3 regions of the Aestuariirhabdus sp. LZHN29 genome follow, and region 1 is predicted to be linked to each of the others. Evidence: predicted binding sites of a transcription regulator. Region 1 holds the regulator's gene; each other region holds the start of a gene.
The links. The regulator LexA, encoded in region 1, represses DNA repair genes until DNA is damaged. The targets are predictions, from matches to a motif close to TACTGTNTANNTANACAGTA.
Positions count from the first base shown of each region.

Region 2: the regulator LexA is predicted to act here: its motif matches at 1,910-1,929, upstream of ruvC (crossover junction endodeoxyribonuclease RuvC).
Region 3: the regulator LexA is predicted to act here: its motif matches at 1,852-1,871, upstream of recA (recombinase RecA).

Region 1 is NZ_JBNIEU010000005.1:183,095-187,304, reverse strand. Features, by position in the region: gene topA (type I DNA topoisomerase) at 1-750, shown strand, start outside; gene ACP3PW_RS16625 (DUF6586 family protein) at 747-1,202, shown strand; gene ACP3PW_RS16620 (hypothetical protein) at 1,272-1,502, shown strand; gene lexA (transcriptional repressor LexA) at 1,593-2,192, opposite strand; gene ACP3PW_RS16610 (TetR family transcriptional regulator) at 2,386-3,012, shown strand; gene ACP3PW_RS16605 (L,D-transpeptidase family protein) at 3,081-3,557, shown strand; gene nagZ (beta-N-acetylhexosaminidase) at 3,583-4,210, shown strand, end outside.
Region 2 is NZ_JBNIEU010000002.1:691,099-695,308, forward strand. Features, by position in the region: gene aspS (aspartate--tRNA ligase) at 1-672, shown strand, start outside; gene ACP3PW_RS09955 (YebC/PmpR family DNA-binding transcriptional regulator) at 770-1,516, shown strand; gene ruvC (crossover junction endodeoxyribonuclease RuvC) at 1,965-2,483, shown strand; gene ruvA (Holliday junction branch migration protein RuvA) at 2,538-3,143, shown strand; gene ruvB (Holliday junction branch migration DNA helicase RuvB) at 3,243-4,210, shown strand, end outside.
Region 3 is NZ_JBNIEU010000003.1:375,505-379,714, forward strand. Features, by position in the region: gene mutS (DNA mismatch repair protein MutS) at 1-1,183, opposite strand, end outside; gene ACP3PW_RS14110 (nicotinamide-nucleotide amidohydrolase family protein) at 1,301-1,798, shown strand; gene recA (recombinase RecA) at 1,974-3,053, shown strand; gene ACP3PW_RS14120 (regulatory protein RecX) at 3,063-3,497, shown strand; gene ACP3PW_RS14125 (hypothetical protein) at 3,888-4,210, shown strand, end outside.

The DNA of each region.
Region 1 (4,210 bases):
TATGCACTTCCTCCTAAAGAGCGGTGCAAGAATACGGTTAACCTGATTCCTGGTGAAGAGGCGATTGCCCTCGATGATGATGAGGCTGAAACCAAGGCGCTACGGGCAAAACACCGCTGTGGAATCTGCGGTACAGCGATGGAAAGCTACCTGATTGACGAGGGCCGGAAAATTCACGTCTGTGGTAATAATCCGGACTGCTCGGGTTATGAGGTAGAAAAGGGACAATTCAAGATAAAGGGCTATGAAGGGCCTGTTATCGAATGTGACAAGTGCAGCGCACAGATGCAGCTAAAAACCGGGCGCTTTGGAAAATACTTTGGATGCTCGAACTCCGAGTGCAAGAACACCCGCAAGCTACTAAGGAGTGGGGAAGCTGCACCGCCCAAGATGGATCCAATTCCAATGCCGGAGCTGGTCTGCGAAAAGGTAGAGGATACCTACATTCTACGCGATGGTGCTGCGGGCCTGTTTTTGGCCGCCAGTCAGTTTCCCAAGAACCGGGAGACCAGAGCTCCGCTAGTGGTAGAGCTAATTCCCCATCAGGCTGCACTTGACCCTAAATATGGCTTCCTGCTTGATGCTCCGCGACAAGACCCCGACGGCAATGCCGCAATCATACGATACAGCCGAAAAACCAAGGAGCAGTATGTGATGAGTGAGGTGGACGGCAAGGCCTCTGGATGGAAGGCATTACATAAGGATGGGGCCTGGGTCGAAGAGGGTACACCGCGCAAGAAAAAAGCGTGAGGGACTCGAAACTGGTTACAGGGCGCTCCCTACATCAGGCTTGGCTTCTATTGGATCAGTGGGCCTCGCTGGAGACTGCGAAAGGGGAGCCCCTCTATGACGCCTATGCAGAGGCGGTGCTGCTTTTGCTGGGCGCCGCCTACAGATCCCTGTACATGGAGTTGGCAGCAGCCTGTGGTTACACCGGGGGCGCGGCAACGCTCAGCTCTGTGTGTGAAGCCCTTGCTATACAGGGTACGGTAAGCCCGGAACTGGCGGAGTTGCAGCGAATGGAAAAGAGTTCCAGCTACTGGCTGCACGCCATGCTCAATGCGCGGGTTCGATACGATGCTGACATTGCCGTTGACGCAATTGCCTTCGGGGGAGGGATCGATCCTGTGCAATGTGACAGCTGGTACCGCCAACTCCATGAGTTGACGCTCCGACTGCGGGAAGCTTCCGCACAATGGTAGCGGACTCGCTGTAGTGGTTGCGGGTGAAAGGTGGTAGCATACACGCCCCCTAACGCGAGAGTTGTAACCATGCCCGCATCCTATCTTGAAATAGTTGAGCTACCTACTGGTGAAATCGTACTGCAGCGCTCAGATGAGGAGGAGCCTTTGGTGACGATCGATTTTTCGGAAGAGGCCAAGCTGTTCCTGCAAGAGGGCCATGTAGAGGTCGCTAAAGCCATGATCAACGCAGGTATTGCCGTTGTAGGCAGCATGGCCGAAGGTTCGCCCTCCCTTGAGGCATCCCAGACGGTTCATTGAGTCCGCTGTGTGCACCGCTCTCCCGGTAAGCAGGTGAACATCTTTTCTCACTGCCTCGACTGCCACTGAGCGAGGCAACCCAAGGTCCGCTTAGCGGCGGATAACCCCTACACTTAGCCCCTCAATTTCAAAGTAGTCCTGTGTCAGGTCAACCTCAATCGGTTGAAATTCGTCGTTCTCTGGAAACAGGGTGACTCGATTACGGTTTTTATGAAATCGTTTTACCGTCACTTCGTCATCGATTCGAGCAACAACTATCTGCCCGTTACGCACGCTCTGGGTTTTGTGGACCGCCAGCAAATCACCATCCATGATCCCTATGTCGCGCATACTTTCGCCTTTAACGCGTAACAGGTAGTCAGCGGCAGGGTTAAAAAAATTCGACTTTAAGGGGCAGTGCTCCTCGATATGCTCAATCGCAAGGATGGGGCTACCGGCGGCAACCTGCCCTATAACTGGAAGCCCCTCCTCCTCCACAGGCCCTGGTATGCGGATCCCTCTGGAGGCACCGGGAATTATCTCGATTGCCTGCTTGCGGGCAAGCGCTTTCAGGTGTTCTTCCGCTGCGTTGGGCGATCGAAACCCAAGTTCGCGCGCAATCTCTGCCCGGGTTGGCGGGAACCCGCTCTCCTCAAGGTAGGATTTTATAAACGCCAGTATTTCAGCCTGTCGTGCAGTTAGTTTTTGCATGTACCTACCTTCGCATCTGTGATTTTATACAGTTACTGGCATTATATACAGTTTTTGTCTGCTGGCAAACAACGGTAACTGCTGCACACTCCAGGTTACCCGTTAACCCCCCGAAAACGTTGACATTTCATACCGGCAAACGTATGTTTGAAACGAACGTACATTCATTAACCATGGCTCAAGAATAATAACGATGGCTCAATCCAAAACCGTAGTTCGAATATTGGATGCAGCAGAGCAGCTGTTCGCAGAAAAAGGATTCGCGGAGACTTCACTTCGCACAATTACAGGGCAGGCGGGTGTTAACCTGGCCGCGGTGAATTATCACTTTGGTTCAAAAAAAGCGCTTATACAGGCTGTGTTCTCCCGCTTCCTCGATCCATTTTGCGAACTCCTTGATGCCGAGCTGACTCGGCTTGAGGAGGAGGGCGACACCTCACACGATGTCGACGCTTGCCTTAAGTTGTTGATGGATACCGCCCTGAGGGTCGAGTCTCGTTCGGACAATGATCTTTCCGTATTTATGCGCCTATTGGGGTTGGCTTTTTCCCAGTCTCAAGGGCATTTGCGCCGTTATATGCGTGATACCTATTCCCGTGTTTTTGTTCGTTACATGAAGCTGCTGACCGCGTCCTGTCCGAACCTGGAGCCGGCGGAGCTCTATTGGAGATTTAATTTTATGCTGGGCAGCTTGGCATTTACGATGTCAGGATTTGACGCCATGCAAGCTATCGCTGTGCGAGACTACGATGACCGGTCTACAGTCGCCGCTATTCTTTACAGAATGGTTCCCTTTCTGGCGGCCGGTCTGCGTCATTAAGGTCGTGAGCCGGTTCCACTTGGGAAGGTTTTTAAGTACCCTGACGAGTTCCAGTTCGGGGGCTATCATTGACAATACATATCCTCATTAATCAGCAGCAGCTGCGCCATTCACGGGGCGGGCTGCCGACACTGACGGTGCCTATTTCAAGCGCTAGCAAGGGTGTTGGCCAGCTCAGCGGCAGTGAGCAGACTCCGTTAGGTGTGCATCGTATTAGAGCAAAAATAGGTACCGGGCTGCCTGAAGGTGCTGTGTTGGTGGGACGGCGGCCTACGGGTGAGGTCTACACTCCGGCGCTTGCCCGTCAGTTCCCCGGCCGAGACTGGATCCTCACACGAATACTTTGGTTGTGCGGTGATGAGAGGGGCTTCAACCGTCTCGGCGCGGTAGATTCCATGGCGCGGTATATTTATATTCACGGTACACCCGACACCGAACCCATGGGGGTACCCGCCTCCCATGGCTGCATTCGTCTGCGCAACAAGGATCTACTGGTGCTCTTTGAGCGCGTCCACGCGGGCGAAGAAGTCATCATTTCAGCCTGACTAGATAACTTTAAGGAGACTGGCGTTGGAGCAAAATCCCGGACCACTCATGCTCGATCTTGCGGGTGAAACCGTTACCCAGGCGGAGCGAGTACTGCTTAAACATCCGGTATGCGGCGGGGTCATACTCTTCTCGCGAAATTATCGCGACCGGGATCAGTTGACCGCCCTTACCCGTGATATTCGCGATACCAATCCATCGCTTCTGATTGCGGTCGATCATGAGGGGGGGCGGGTGCAGCGCTTTCGCGAGGGGTTCTCTGCCATTCCTGCGATGGCGAGTTTCGAGGCGCGTTTCCTGAAGAGTCCAGTAGAAACGCTCAAACTTATCGAGGACACCGGATGGTTGCTGGCCAGCGAATTGCTGGCCTGCGGTATCGACTTCAGCTTTGCTCCGGTTCTCGATCTCGATTTTAAACGCAGTGGCGTGATCGGTGATCGTGCTTTTTCGGCCAACCCCGAGCGTGTTGTTGAGCTTTCAGGGGCGCTCATTAAAGGGATGCATGCTGCCGGGATGAAATCTACAGGTAAGCATTTTCCGGGACATGGATGGGTCACGGCAGATTCCCATGTAGATATTCCAACGGATGAGCGGGATCTGGAGTCTATTCGCCAGCAGGATCTAAAGCCATTCGCCGCGCTGGCCAGAAAGG
Region 2 (4,210 bases), on a different contig from region 1:
CCGATCATCAAGTTTATGCCAACAGAGGTGGTGATGGCGCTGATGGCGCGGGTCGAAGCGGCCAACGGTGATATCGTTTTCTTTGGTGCGGATAAGACCAAGATCGTTAACGAGTCCCTGGGGCATTTGCGTCTCAAGTTGGGCGAGGACCTGGATCTTTACACCTGTGCCTGGGCGCCGTTGTGGGTCGTTGACTTCCCGATGTTTGAAGAGGATGGTAATGGTGGCCTGACGTCACTGCACCACCCCTTTACTGCGCCGTCGTGCACCCCCGAAGAGTTGGCCCGGAATCCCGAGCAGGCGCTGTCCCGTGCCTACGACATGGTGCTCAACGGCTGCGAGCTGGGTGGAGGTTCCATTCGTATACACGATCAGGAGATGCAAAAGACGGTATTCGAGGTGTTGGGTATCGCCGCCGAGGAGGCGCGGGAGAAATTTGGCTTTTTGCTCGACGCGCTGCAGTTCGGTTGCCCTCCCCACGGTGGGCTGGCGTTTGGTCTCGACCGCCTGGTGATGCTGATGACCGGTGCGCAGTCGATTCGTGAAGTGATCGCCTTCCCCAAGACCCAGAGTGCAGCCTGCGTAATGACAGACGCACCGGGTAGGGTGAGCGCGCCGCAGTTGCGAGAGCTGCATATCCGCTTGCGCGAGGTGGAAGGCAAGACCGAGTAAGTTGGTTCCTGCACGGGTGTATACCGGACATTTGCCGCACGCTATAGGCAAGAGGGTGTCGAGGTGTGCCGTCTCGGTGCGCTGATGGGGAGGAGAGATGGCGGGTCATAGTAAGTGGGCCAATATCAAGCACCGCAAGGCATCTCAGGATGCCAAGCGGGGCAAGATATTTACCAAAATCATTCGGGAGCTCACGGTCGCGGCCAAGCAGGGCGGCCCCCTGCCGGAAGATAATCCCCGCCTGCGCGCGGTCATGGATAAGGCGCTGGCCGCTAATATGACGCGCGATACGATCGATCGCGCCGTCGCTCGCGGTGCCGGCACCACCGAGGCGGACAATGTTGAGGAGTTGGTGTACGAAGGTTACGGCCACTCCGGGGTTGCGGTGCTGGTCGAGGTGATGACCGATAACCGCAACCGTACCGTGGCGGAGGTGCGCCACGCCTTTTCCAGGCGCGGCGGAAACCTGGGTACTGACGGCTCGGTCGCCTACCTCTTTGCCCGTAAGGGCCAGATCTATTTCGAGCCCGGGGCCGACGAAGAGCAGGTGATGGAGATTGCCCTGGAGGCGGGTGCCGAGGATGTGATCACCCACGATGATGACTCGATTGAGGTGGTGACCGACTGGACCGAGCTTGGCCAGGTCAAGGGTGCGCTGGAAAGCGCGGGTGTTACACCCGCTGCGGCCGAAGTGAGCATGGTTCCATCGACAACCGTATTGCTTGATAAGCCCTCCGCCGAGAGGTTGATGGCGCTGGTCGATCATCTGGAGGATCTGGATGACGTGCAAAACGTCTACACCAATGCCGATATTCCCCACGAGGTGCTGGCCGAGCTGGAGTAATGGTTAGGGGTTTGACGGTTATCTAAGGGCGCTGTGGCGCCCTTTTTTGTACCGGTTTGGCAGGCTTTTTAGGTCGGGCTGTAGTTCGGGCTTTAGCCTGACGGGGTGGTGAGGCAGGGCGGGGTTGGCGGCCTCAAGGCCGACCTACAGGTAAAGGTTAACCCCGAGCACTAGCATAAAGAGCGCCGAGGTGATCAGCAGTATTTTTAGCATGGTGACAAGGCGTTCGCTCATGAAGGGGCCGTTAATAGGGACTCCACGCAGGATAGGGGGAAAGGGGGTGCTATAACAGAGCTGTTTTGTAACGGCTGATAACGATCGGTTACGCGTCGTGATGTTGGTTGCCCGGACTCGATCGCTGTGATGAGGTTCTGCAGGGTGACTTCCATAATCTAGTGTATATCTGTACAGTATATGGAAGTTACGGCTAATGCAGGCTTGGGTGTAAATGGCGTTGATATTGGGAATTGATCCGGGCTCCCGCATCACCGGGTATGGGGTGATTAATCAGGTGGGCGCGGTGAGCGAATACGTTGCCAGTGGCTGCATTCGCACCAGCGGAGATGATCTCCCGGAGCGCCTGCATCAGGTGTTTGTCGGTATCAATGAGGTTATTGAGCTTTATAGTCCCCAAACGGTTGGCATTGAACAGGTGTTTATGTCCCGCAATGCCGATTCAGCGCTCAAGCTGGGCCAGGCTCGGGGCGCTGCTATTGTTGCGGCGGTGAGTCACGGGCTGGAGGTTTCGGAGTATTCGGCGCGGCAGGTCAAGCAGTCGGTGGTTGGCAAGGGTGGCGCTGAGAAAAGCCAGGTTCAGCACATGGTGCAGTCGATCCTCAAGCTGAGTGCCAAACCCCAGGCCGATGCTGCCGATGCGCTGGCGATTGCGCTGTGCCATGCCCATACCCGGCAAAGCCTGGTAAGAATGGCGGGGGCAACCCGGATGCGCCGCGGGCGCGTGCGCTAACACCGCCGCTGCAGGCCCGTTGCGAAGAGAGCAGACACGAGGATTAAAGGATAGATGATAGGTCGATTACGTGGAACTTTGCTGGAAAAGCAGCCACCTAACCTGTTGATTGAGGCGGGAGGGGTAGGCTATGAGGTGGATGCGCCGATGAGCGTCTTTTACCGCTTGCCCGAGCTGGGGCAGGAGGTGACCCTTTACACCCATTTTGTGGTGCGTGAGGATGCCCAGCTGCTCTACGGCTTTGCCGACCGCAAGGAGCGGGAGCTGTTTCGTACCCTGATTCGGGTCAATGGGGTCGGACCGAAGCTGGCGCTAACGATTCTGTCGGGTATTGAGGCCTCGGCCTTTGTGCGCTGTGTGCATAGCAATGACAGTGCTTCCTTGGTTAAATTGCCCGGCGTGGGCAAGAAGACGGCCGAGCGCCTGATTGTGGAGATGCGCGATAAGCTCGACGGGTTGGGGGCAAGCTTCGCCGAATTGCCGACGCTGGCGGCGGCGGTCGATTCTGTTCCTGTGCAAGACCAGGTATCCGATGCGGTTAGCGCGCTGGTTGCGTTGGGGTACAAGCCGGCAGAGGCCAGTCGAGCTGTGTCGCGGGTTGAGGAGGCCGGGCTCTCCAGCGAAGAGTTGATTCGGCGCTCTTTGAAGGGGATGCTTTAGTGCCTGCTGGCGGCCCTGTTCTGTACCGGGGTGGTCTGGATCGGATTTTAGTGGGGTTATAGACCCCTTCAGCTTTACTAACGGGTAATCGAATAGGCAATGATCGAATCGGATCGAATAGTTTCTACCGCGGAGGTCTCCCATGAAGAGGTGCAGGATCGTGCCATTCGTCCGGCGCGGTTGGCCGATTATGTGGGGCAGCCCGCAGTGCGAGCGCAGATGGAGATCTTCATCAGTGCCGCGCGCAACCGTGATGAGGCGCTGGATCACACGCTGATTTTCGGCCCCCCGGGGCTGGGTAAAACAACGCTGGCCAATATTTTGGCAGCGGAGATGGGCGTGCAACTTAAAACCACGTCGGGGCCGGTGCTGGAAAAAGCCGGTGATCTCGCCGCCATGCTGACGAATCTTGAATCCGGGGATCTGCTGTTTGTTGATGAGATTCATCGCTTGAGCCCCGTGGTGGAGGAGATCCTTTATCCGGCGATGGAGGATTACCAGCTCGATATTATGATCGGCGAAGGGCCGGCGGCCCGTTCAATCAAGCTGGACCTGCCCCCCTTTACCTTGGTGGGTGCGACGACCCGCGCGGGGCTATTGACCTCGCCACTGCGTGATCGTTTTGGCATCGTACAGCGGTTGGAGTTTTATTCGGTTGCCGACCTGACTCATATTGTGACCCGCTCTGCGGGAATTCTCGGAGTGGAGATTGATCAGGCGGGAGCCGGCGAGATTGCGCGGCGATCGCGGGGCACGCCGCGTATCGCTAACCGTTTATTGCGCCGTGTGCGGGACTATTCCGAGGTCAAGGCCGAGGGGAGGGTGTGCCAGCAGGTGGCGGACCAGGCTCTCAATATGCTCGATGTGGATCACCAGGGTTTTGATCATATGGACCGGCGCTTGCTACTGGCGATGATCGACAAGTTTGATGGTGGACCGGTAGGTGTCGACAGCATCGCCGCGGCGATCAGCGAAGAGCGGGATACCATCGAGGATGTGCTCGAGCCCTATTTGATACAGCAGGGCTTTATTATGCGAACGCCCAGGGGGCGAGTGGTAACGCGGCA
Region 3 (4,210 bases), on a different contig from region 1:
CAGTTATGGCTTCGCTGTCGATTCCAGCGAGCTGGCGCTGGAGGTCGGGCAGTGTAGCAAGGGCATCACGCAACCTTGCCAGGTCCCGGGGGCGAGCAGAACGCAGTCCAACCCGGGCGAGTATTCGTTCAATGTCGCCAATCTGTTTGAGCAACCCCTGCGCCGACTCGTAACGGTAGTTATCGAGCAGGGCGGCAATGGCATCCTGTCGGCGCTGTAGTTGGGTCATATTTCGCAACGGGCGGTTTAACCAGCGTCCGAGCATTCGGCTGCCCATGGCGGTGGAGGTGTTGTCCATCACCGAGGCCAGGGTATTGTCTCGGCCCCCCGTGAGGTTGGTGTCAATTTCCAGATTACGGCGGCTGGCAGCATCGAGGATCACGCTGTCCTCGTGATTGACATGGGCGAGGCTTCGCAGGTGAGGCAGTGCAGTGCGTTGGGTCTCTTTGGCGTAGTGCAGCAAGCAGCCCGCCGCCTCGATTCCCAACACCAAATTATCACAGCCGAAGCCCTGCAGGTTTTTTACCTTAAACTGCTGGCACAGCGCCTGATGAGCAGAATCAAATTCGAAATCCCAGGGCGCGCGTTTTCGCAGGCCCTTTCGGTTTTGCAGCCAGATGGGCAGGATCAGCTCATCACAGATCAGGAGTTCCGCAGGATTCAGGCGCTGAAGTTCGGCCTGCACCGCCTCTTCTCCCTCCAGCTCGCTGACCTGGAATCGACCACTACTGATATCCAGTATGGCGAGTCCATAGCCGTTATTGCGCTGCTGCAGAGCGCCCAGAAGGGTGTCCTTGCGCTCTTCCATCAGCGCTTCGTCGGTCAGTGTGCCGGGGGTGATGACCCGCACGACCTGACGTTCTACGGGTCCCTTACTGGTGGCAGGATCGCCGGTCTGTTCGCAGATCGCGACCGATACACCCTGGCGAACCAGACGAGCCAGATAGCCGTCGGCCGCGTGGTAGGGAATGCCGGCCATGGGAATAGGCTCGCCAGCGGACTGGCCCCGTGCTGTAAGGGTGATATCGAGCAGTGCGGCTGCCCGGCGAGCATCCTCGTAGAAAAGCTCATAAAAATCACCCATACGATAGAACACTAGCTCATCGCGGTGTTGCTGTTTAATGCGCAGGTATTGCTGCATCATGGGCGTGTGAGTTGTCTGTGCGTCTTTGACCGCTGCCATGGGGGGCGAATCTCTCCGGCTACAACGAGGAATAGGGAATTAACGGGAGCATAATTCTACGTGATAATGGCGAGGGTGAGAAATGATCGGTGCGTTAATTGATTGCGGAGGCGAGGTATGGAGTCACAGGCTCAACAGATACTGATGTTGGCGCAAAAGCTGGGCGGGGTTCTGGACGAGGCGGGAGCGGTGCTGGCTACTGCCGAATCCTGCACTGGTGGCGGGATCGCCTGTGCGATTACCGAAGTCGCGGGAAGCTCAGCCTGGTTCGATGCGGGGTTTGTGACCTACTCTAACGCCGCCAAACGGGCGATGCTGGGAGTGAGAGAGGAGACGTTGCAGCGCTTTGGTGCTGTCAGTGAAGCGGTGGTGCTGGAGATGGTCGCGGGGGCGTTAGAGCGCTCGGTCGCTAGCGTTGCGGTGTCGGTCAGTGGCGTCGCGGGCCCCGCTGGGGGGAGCGAGGATAAACCGGTGGGTACGGTGTGGATCGCGTGGCAGCTGCGCGGGCAGGCCGGGGTCGCTCGGCTTTGTGCGTTTTCAGGAGACCGCCGATCTGTGCGTGAACAGGCCGTCATCGCCGCACTGGAAGGTGTTTTTGCGCAGGTGTGTCGCTAAAAGCGACAGGCCAAAAGCGAGGGGCTAGGCAACCATCAAAGACTATGGTTTAATACTGTTCATCTATACAGTAAAATGAATTTCGTGAAGCGCTCAGATATCTATATCTGCCGATCGATACTCAACCACAACCTGATTACATTCCGAATATATCCGGACCAAAGAGGTGCCAGTAATGGATCAAAATAAGCAGAAAGCGTTAAGTGCAGCACTAAGCCAGATTGAACGTCAATTCGGTAAGGGCTCAGTGATGCGCATGGGTGATCACGAGCGCGAAGCGATTCCAGCCATCTCCACCGGTTCACTGGGACTGGATATAGCCCTCGGTATTGGCGGGCTCCCGAAAGGGAGGATATGCGAAATTTATGGCCCCGAAAGCTCGGGCAAGACTACCTTAACCCTTCAGGTTGTTGCAGAGGCACAGAAGCAAGGAGCCACTTGCGCGTTCGTTGATGCGGAGCATGCGTTGGATCCAGATTACGCGGGCAAGCTGGGTGTGGATGTTGATAACCTGTATGTTTCTCAGCCTGATACCGGCGAGCAGGCGTTGGAGATCACCGATATGTTGGTGCGCTCCAATGCGGTGGACGTCATCATTGTTGACTCGGTAGCGGCGTTGACACCAAAGGCTGAAATCGAAGGTGAGATGGGCGATCACCATGTGGGTCTGCAGGCACGCCTGATGTCGCAAGCGCTGCGAAAAATTACGGGCAATATTAAAAACGCTAACTGCCTGGTCATTTTCATTAACCAAATTCGCATGAAAATTGGTGTGATGTTTGGTAACCCCGAAACCACAACAGGCGGTAATGCGCTGAAGTTTTACTCTTCTGTGCGTCTCGATATCCGCCGAACCGGAGCGGTCAAGCAGGGTGAAGAGGTCATTGGTAACGAAACCCGGGTCAAGGTGGTTAAGAATAAGGTATCCCCGCCCTTCAAACAGGCGGAGTTCCAGATTCTTTATGGTCAGGGGATCTACCACATGGGCGAGGTGATCGACCTCGGTGTTAAGCTGGGGTTAGTGGACAAGGCGGGTGCCTGGTACTCCTACAAAGGTGACAAGATCGGCCAGGGCAAAGCCAACTCGGCCCAATTCCTGGAAGACAACCCCGCAATGGCGAAGGAGATTGAAGACCAGATCCGGCTCCACTTTGATATTCCTTCTAGCGGTGTTGCCGCCACCAGTGAAAAGGATAAAGATAAAAACAGTGCTAAAGCGAAAACCAAAGATAAAGACGAACCCATCGAGATCTAAGCGTTCGCCATGAGTGAAGGTGGAGATATTCGTCGTGCGGCTATGAACCTGCTGGCGCGCCGTGAACACTCCCAGCAAGAGCTCCGGGAAAAGCTGCAACGTCGCTTTGCCCCGGAGCTGATCGATACTGAAATCTCCCGTCTTGCCGACGAAAGCCTGCAGAGCGACCAGCGCTTTGTAGAAAGCTTTGTGCGCAGCCGACTTTCCAAATATCAGGGTCCCGCCCGTATCCGCGGCGAATTACGCCAAAGAGGGGTAGATGAGCAGCTCTATGACCAGATGCTGGCAGATAATCCGGTAGATTGGTTTTCCCTGTTGGCAGAGCTTAACCAGAAAAAATATGGTGAGCAGCCCCCGCTGGATGCTGCCGAGAAGGCCCGCCGCATCCGCTTCTTTCAATACCGAGGATTTAATTTCGAGCAGATTAATACGGTTGTTGACTGAAATTGCTGCTGCCAGCTCGACGGGGTGGCAGCTCTACTGTTTGGAGTGTGATTGACTCGAATAGGGAATCGGGGGATTACCGGTGCTGACCCAATTAATCTGAACGCGTTCTGGGGTGCAATGTGGGGCTAGCGGAGATAGCGGGTTTTGTTTTAGGGTGATTACATTTTCTGGATTAAAGAAGCTAATGTATCAGCCGCGTAGAGGCAAGCACTGAGAGGCAAGTTCAGGCAGGAGAGAAGGGGAGCTTCCAGTTAGGCTTTGGCCCTGATAATGTCGGAAAAATCATCGCGGTAAGCTGCTAGGCTATTCTCATTTCTGTTTTGTGAAAACAGAAATCAAGCTATCGGGTCTCTGTTTCTTGTTTGGTACTGTAGCGGGATGTGACTAATGTTGAATCTATTCGCAAATATTTTCGGCCGCGCGGACGAAATTACCTCGAAATTGCCGGCAGCATTGGTCGGAACTGCGATCGAGCGTGCGGTCGATGGTACCGATCCCCGTTTGCGAATGGTGCCTAGGTACGCCAAAAAACTGAAGAAGCCCGTTCTATACGCAGCGGATTATATTATCGATATGATCGATAGCTTGCCGGAACCCTCTGTGGTTAGCCAAAAGACACTGGCTTCTGATCCTGCGCTGTCTGCTCTGTTTTATTCCCCCGAGGGTATGGGCAAAATTGTGAGTTGTGATCCGGCGATGCGAGAGTTTCG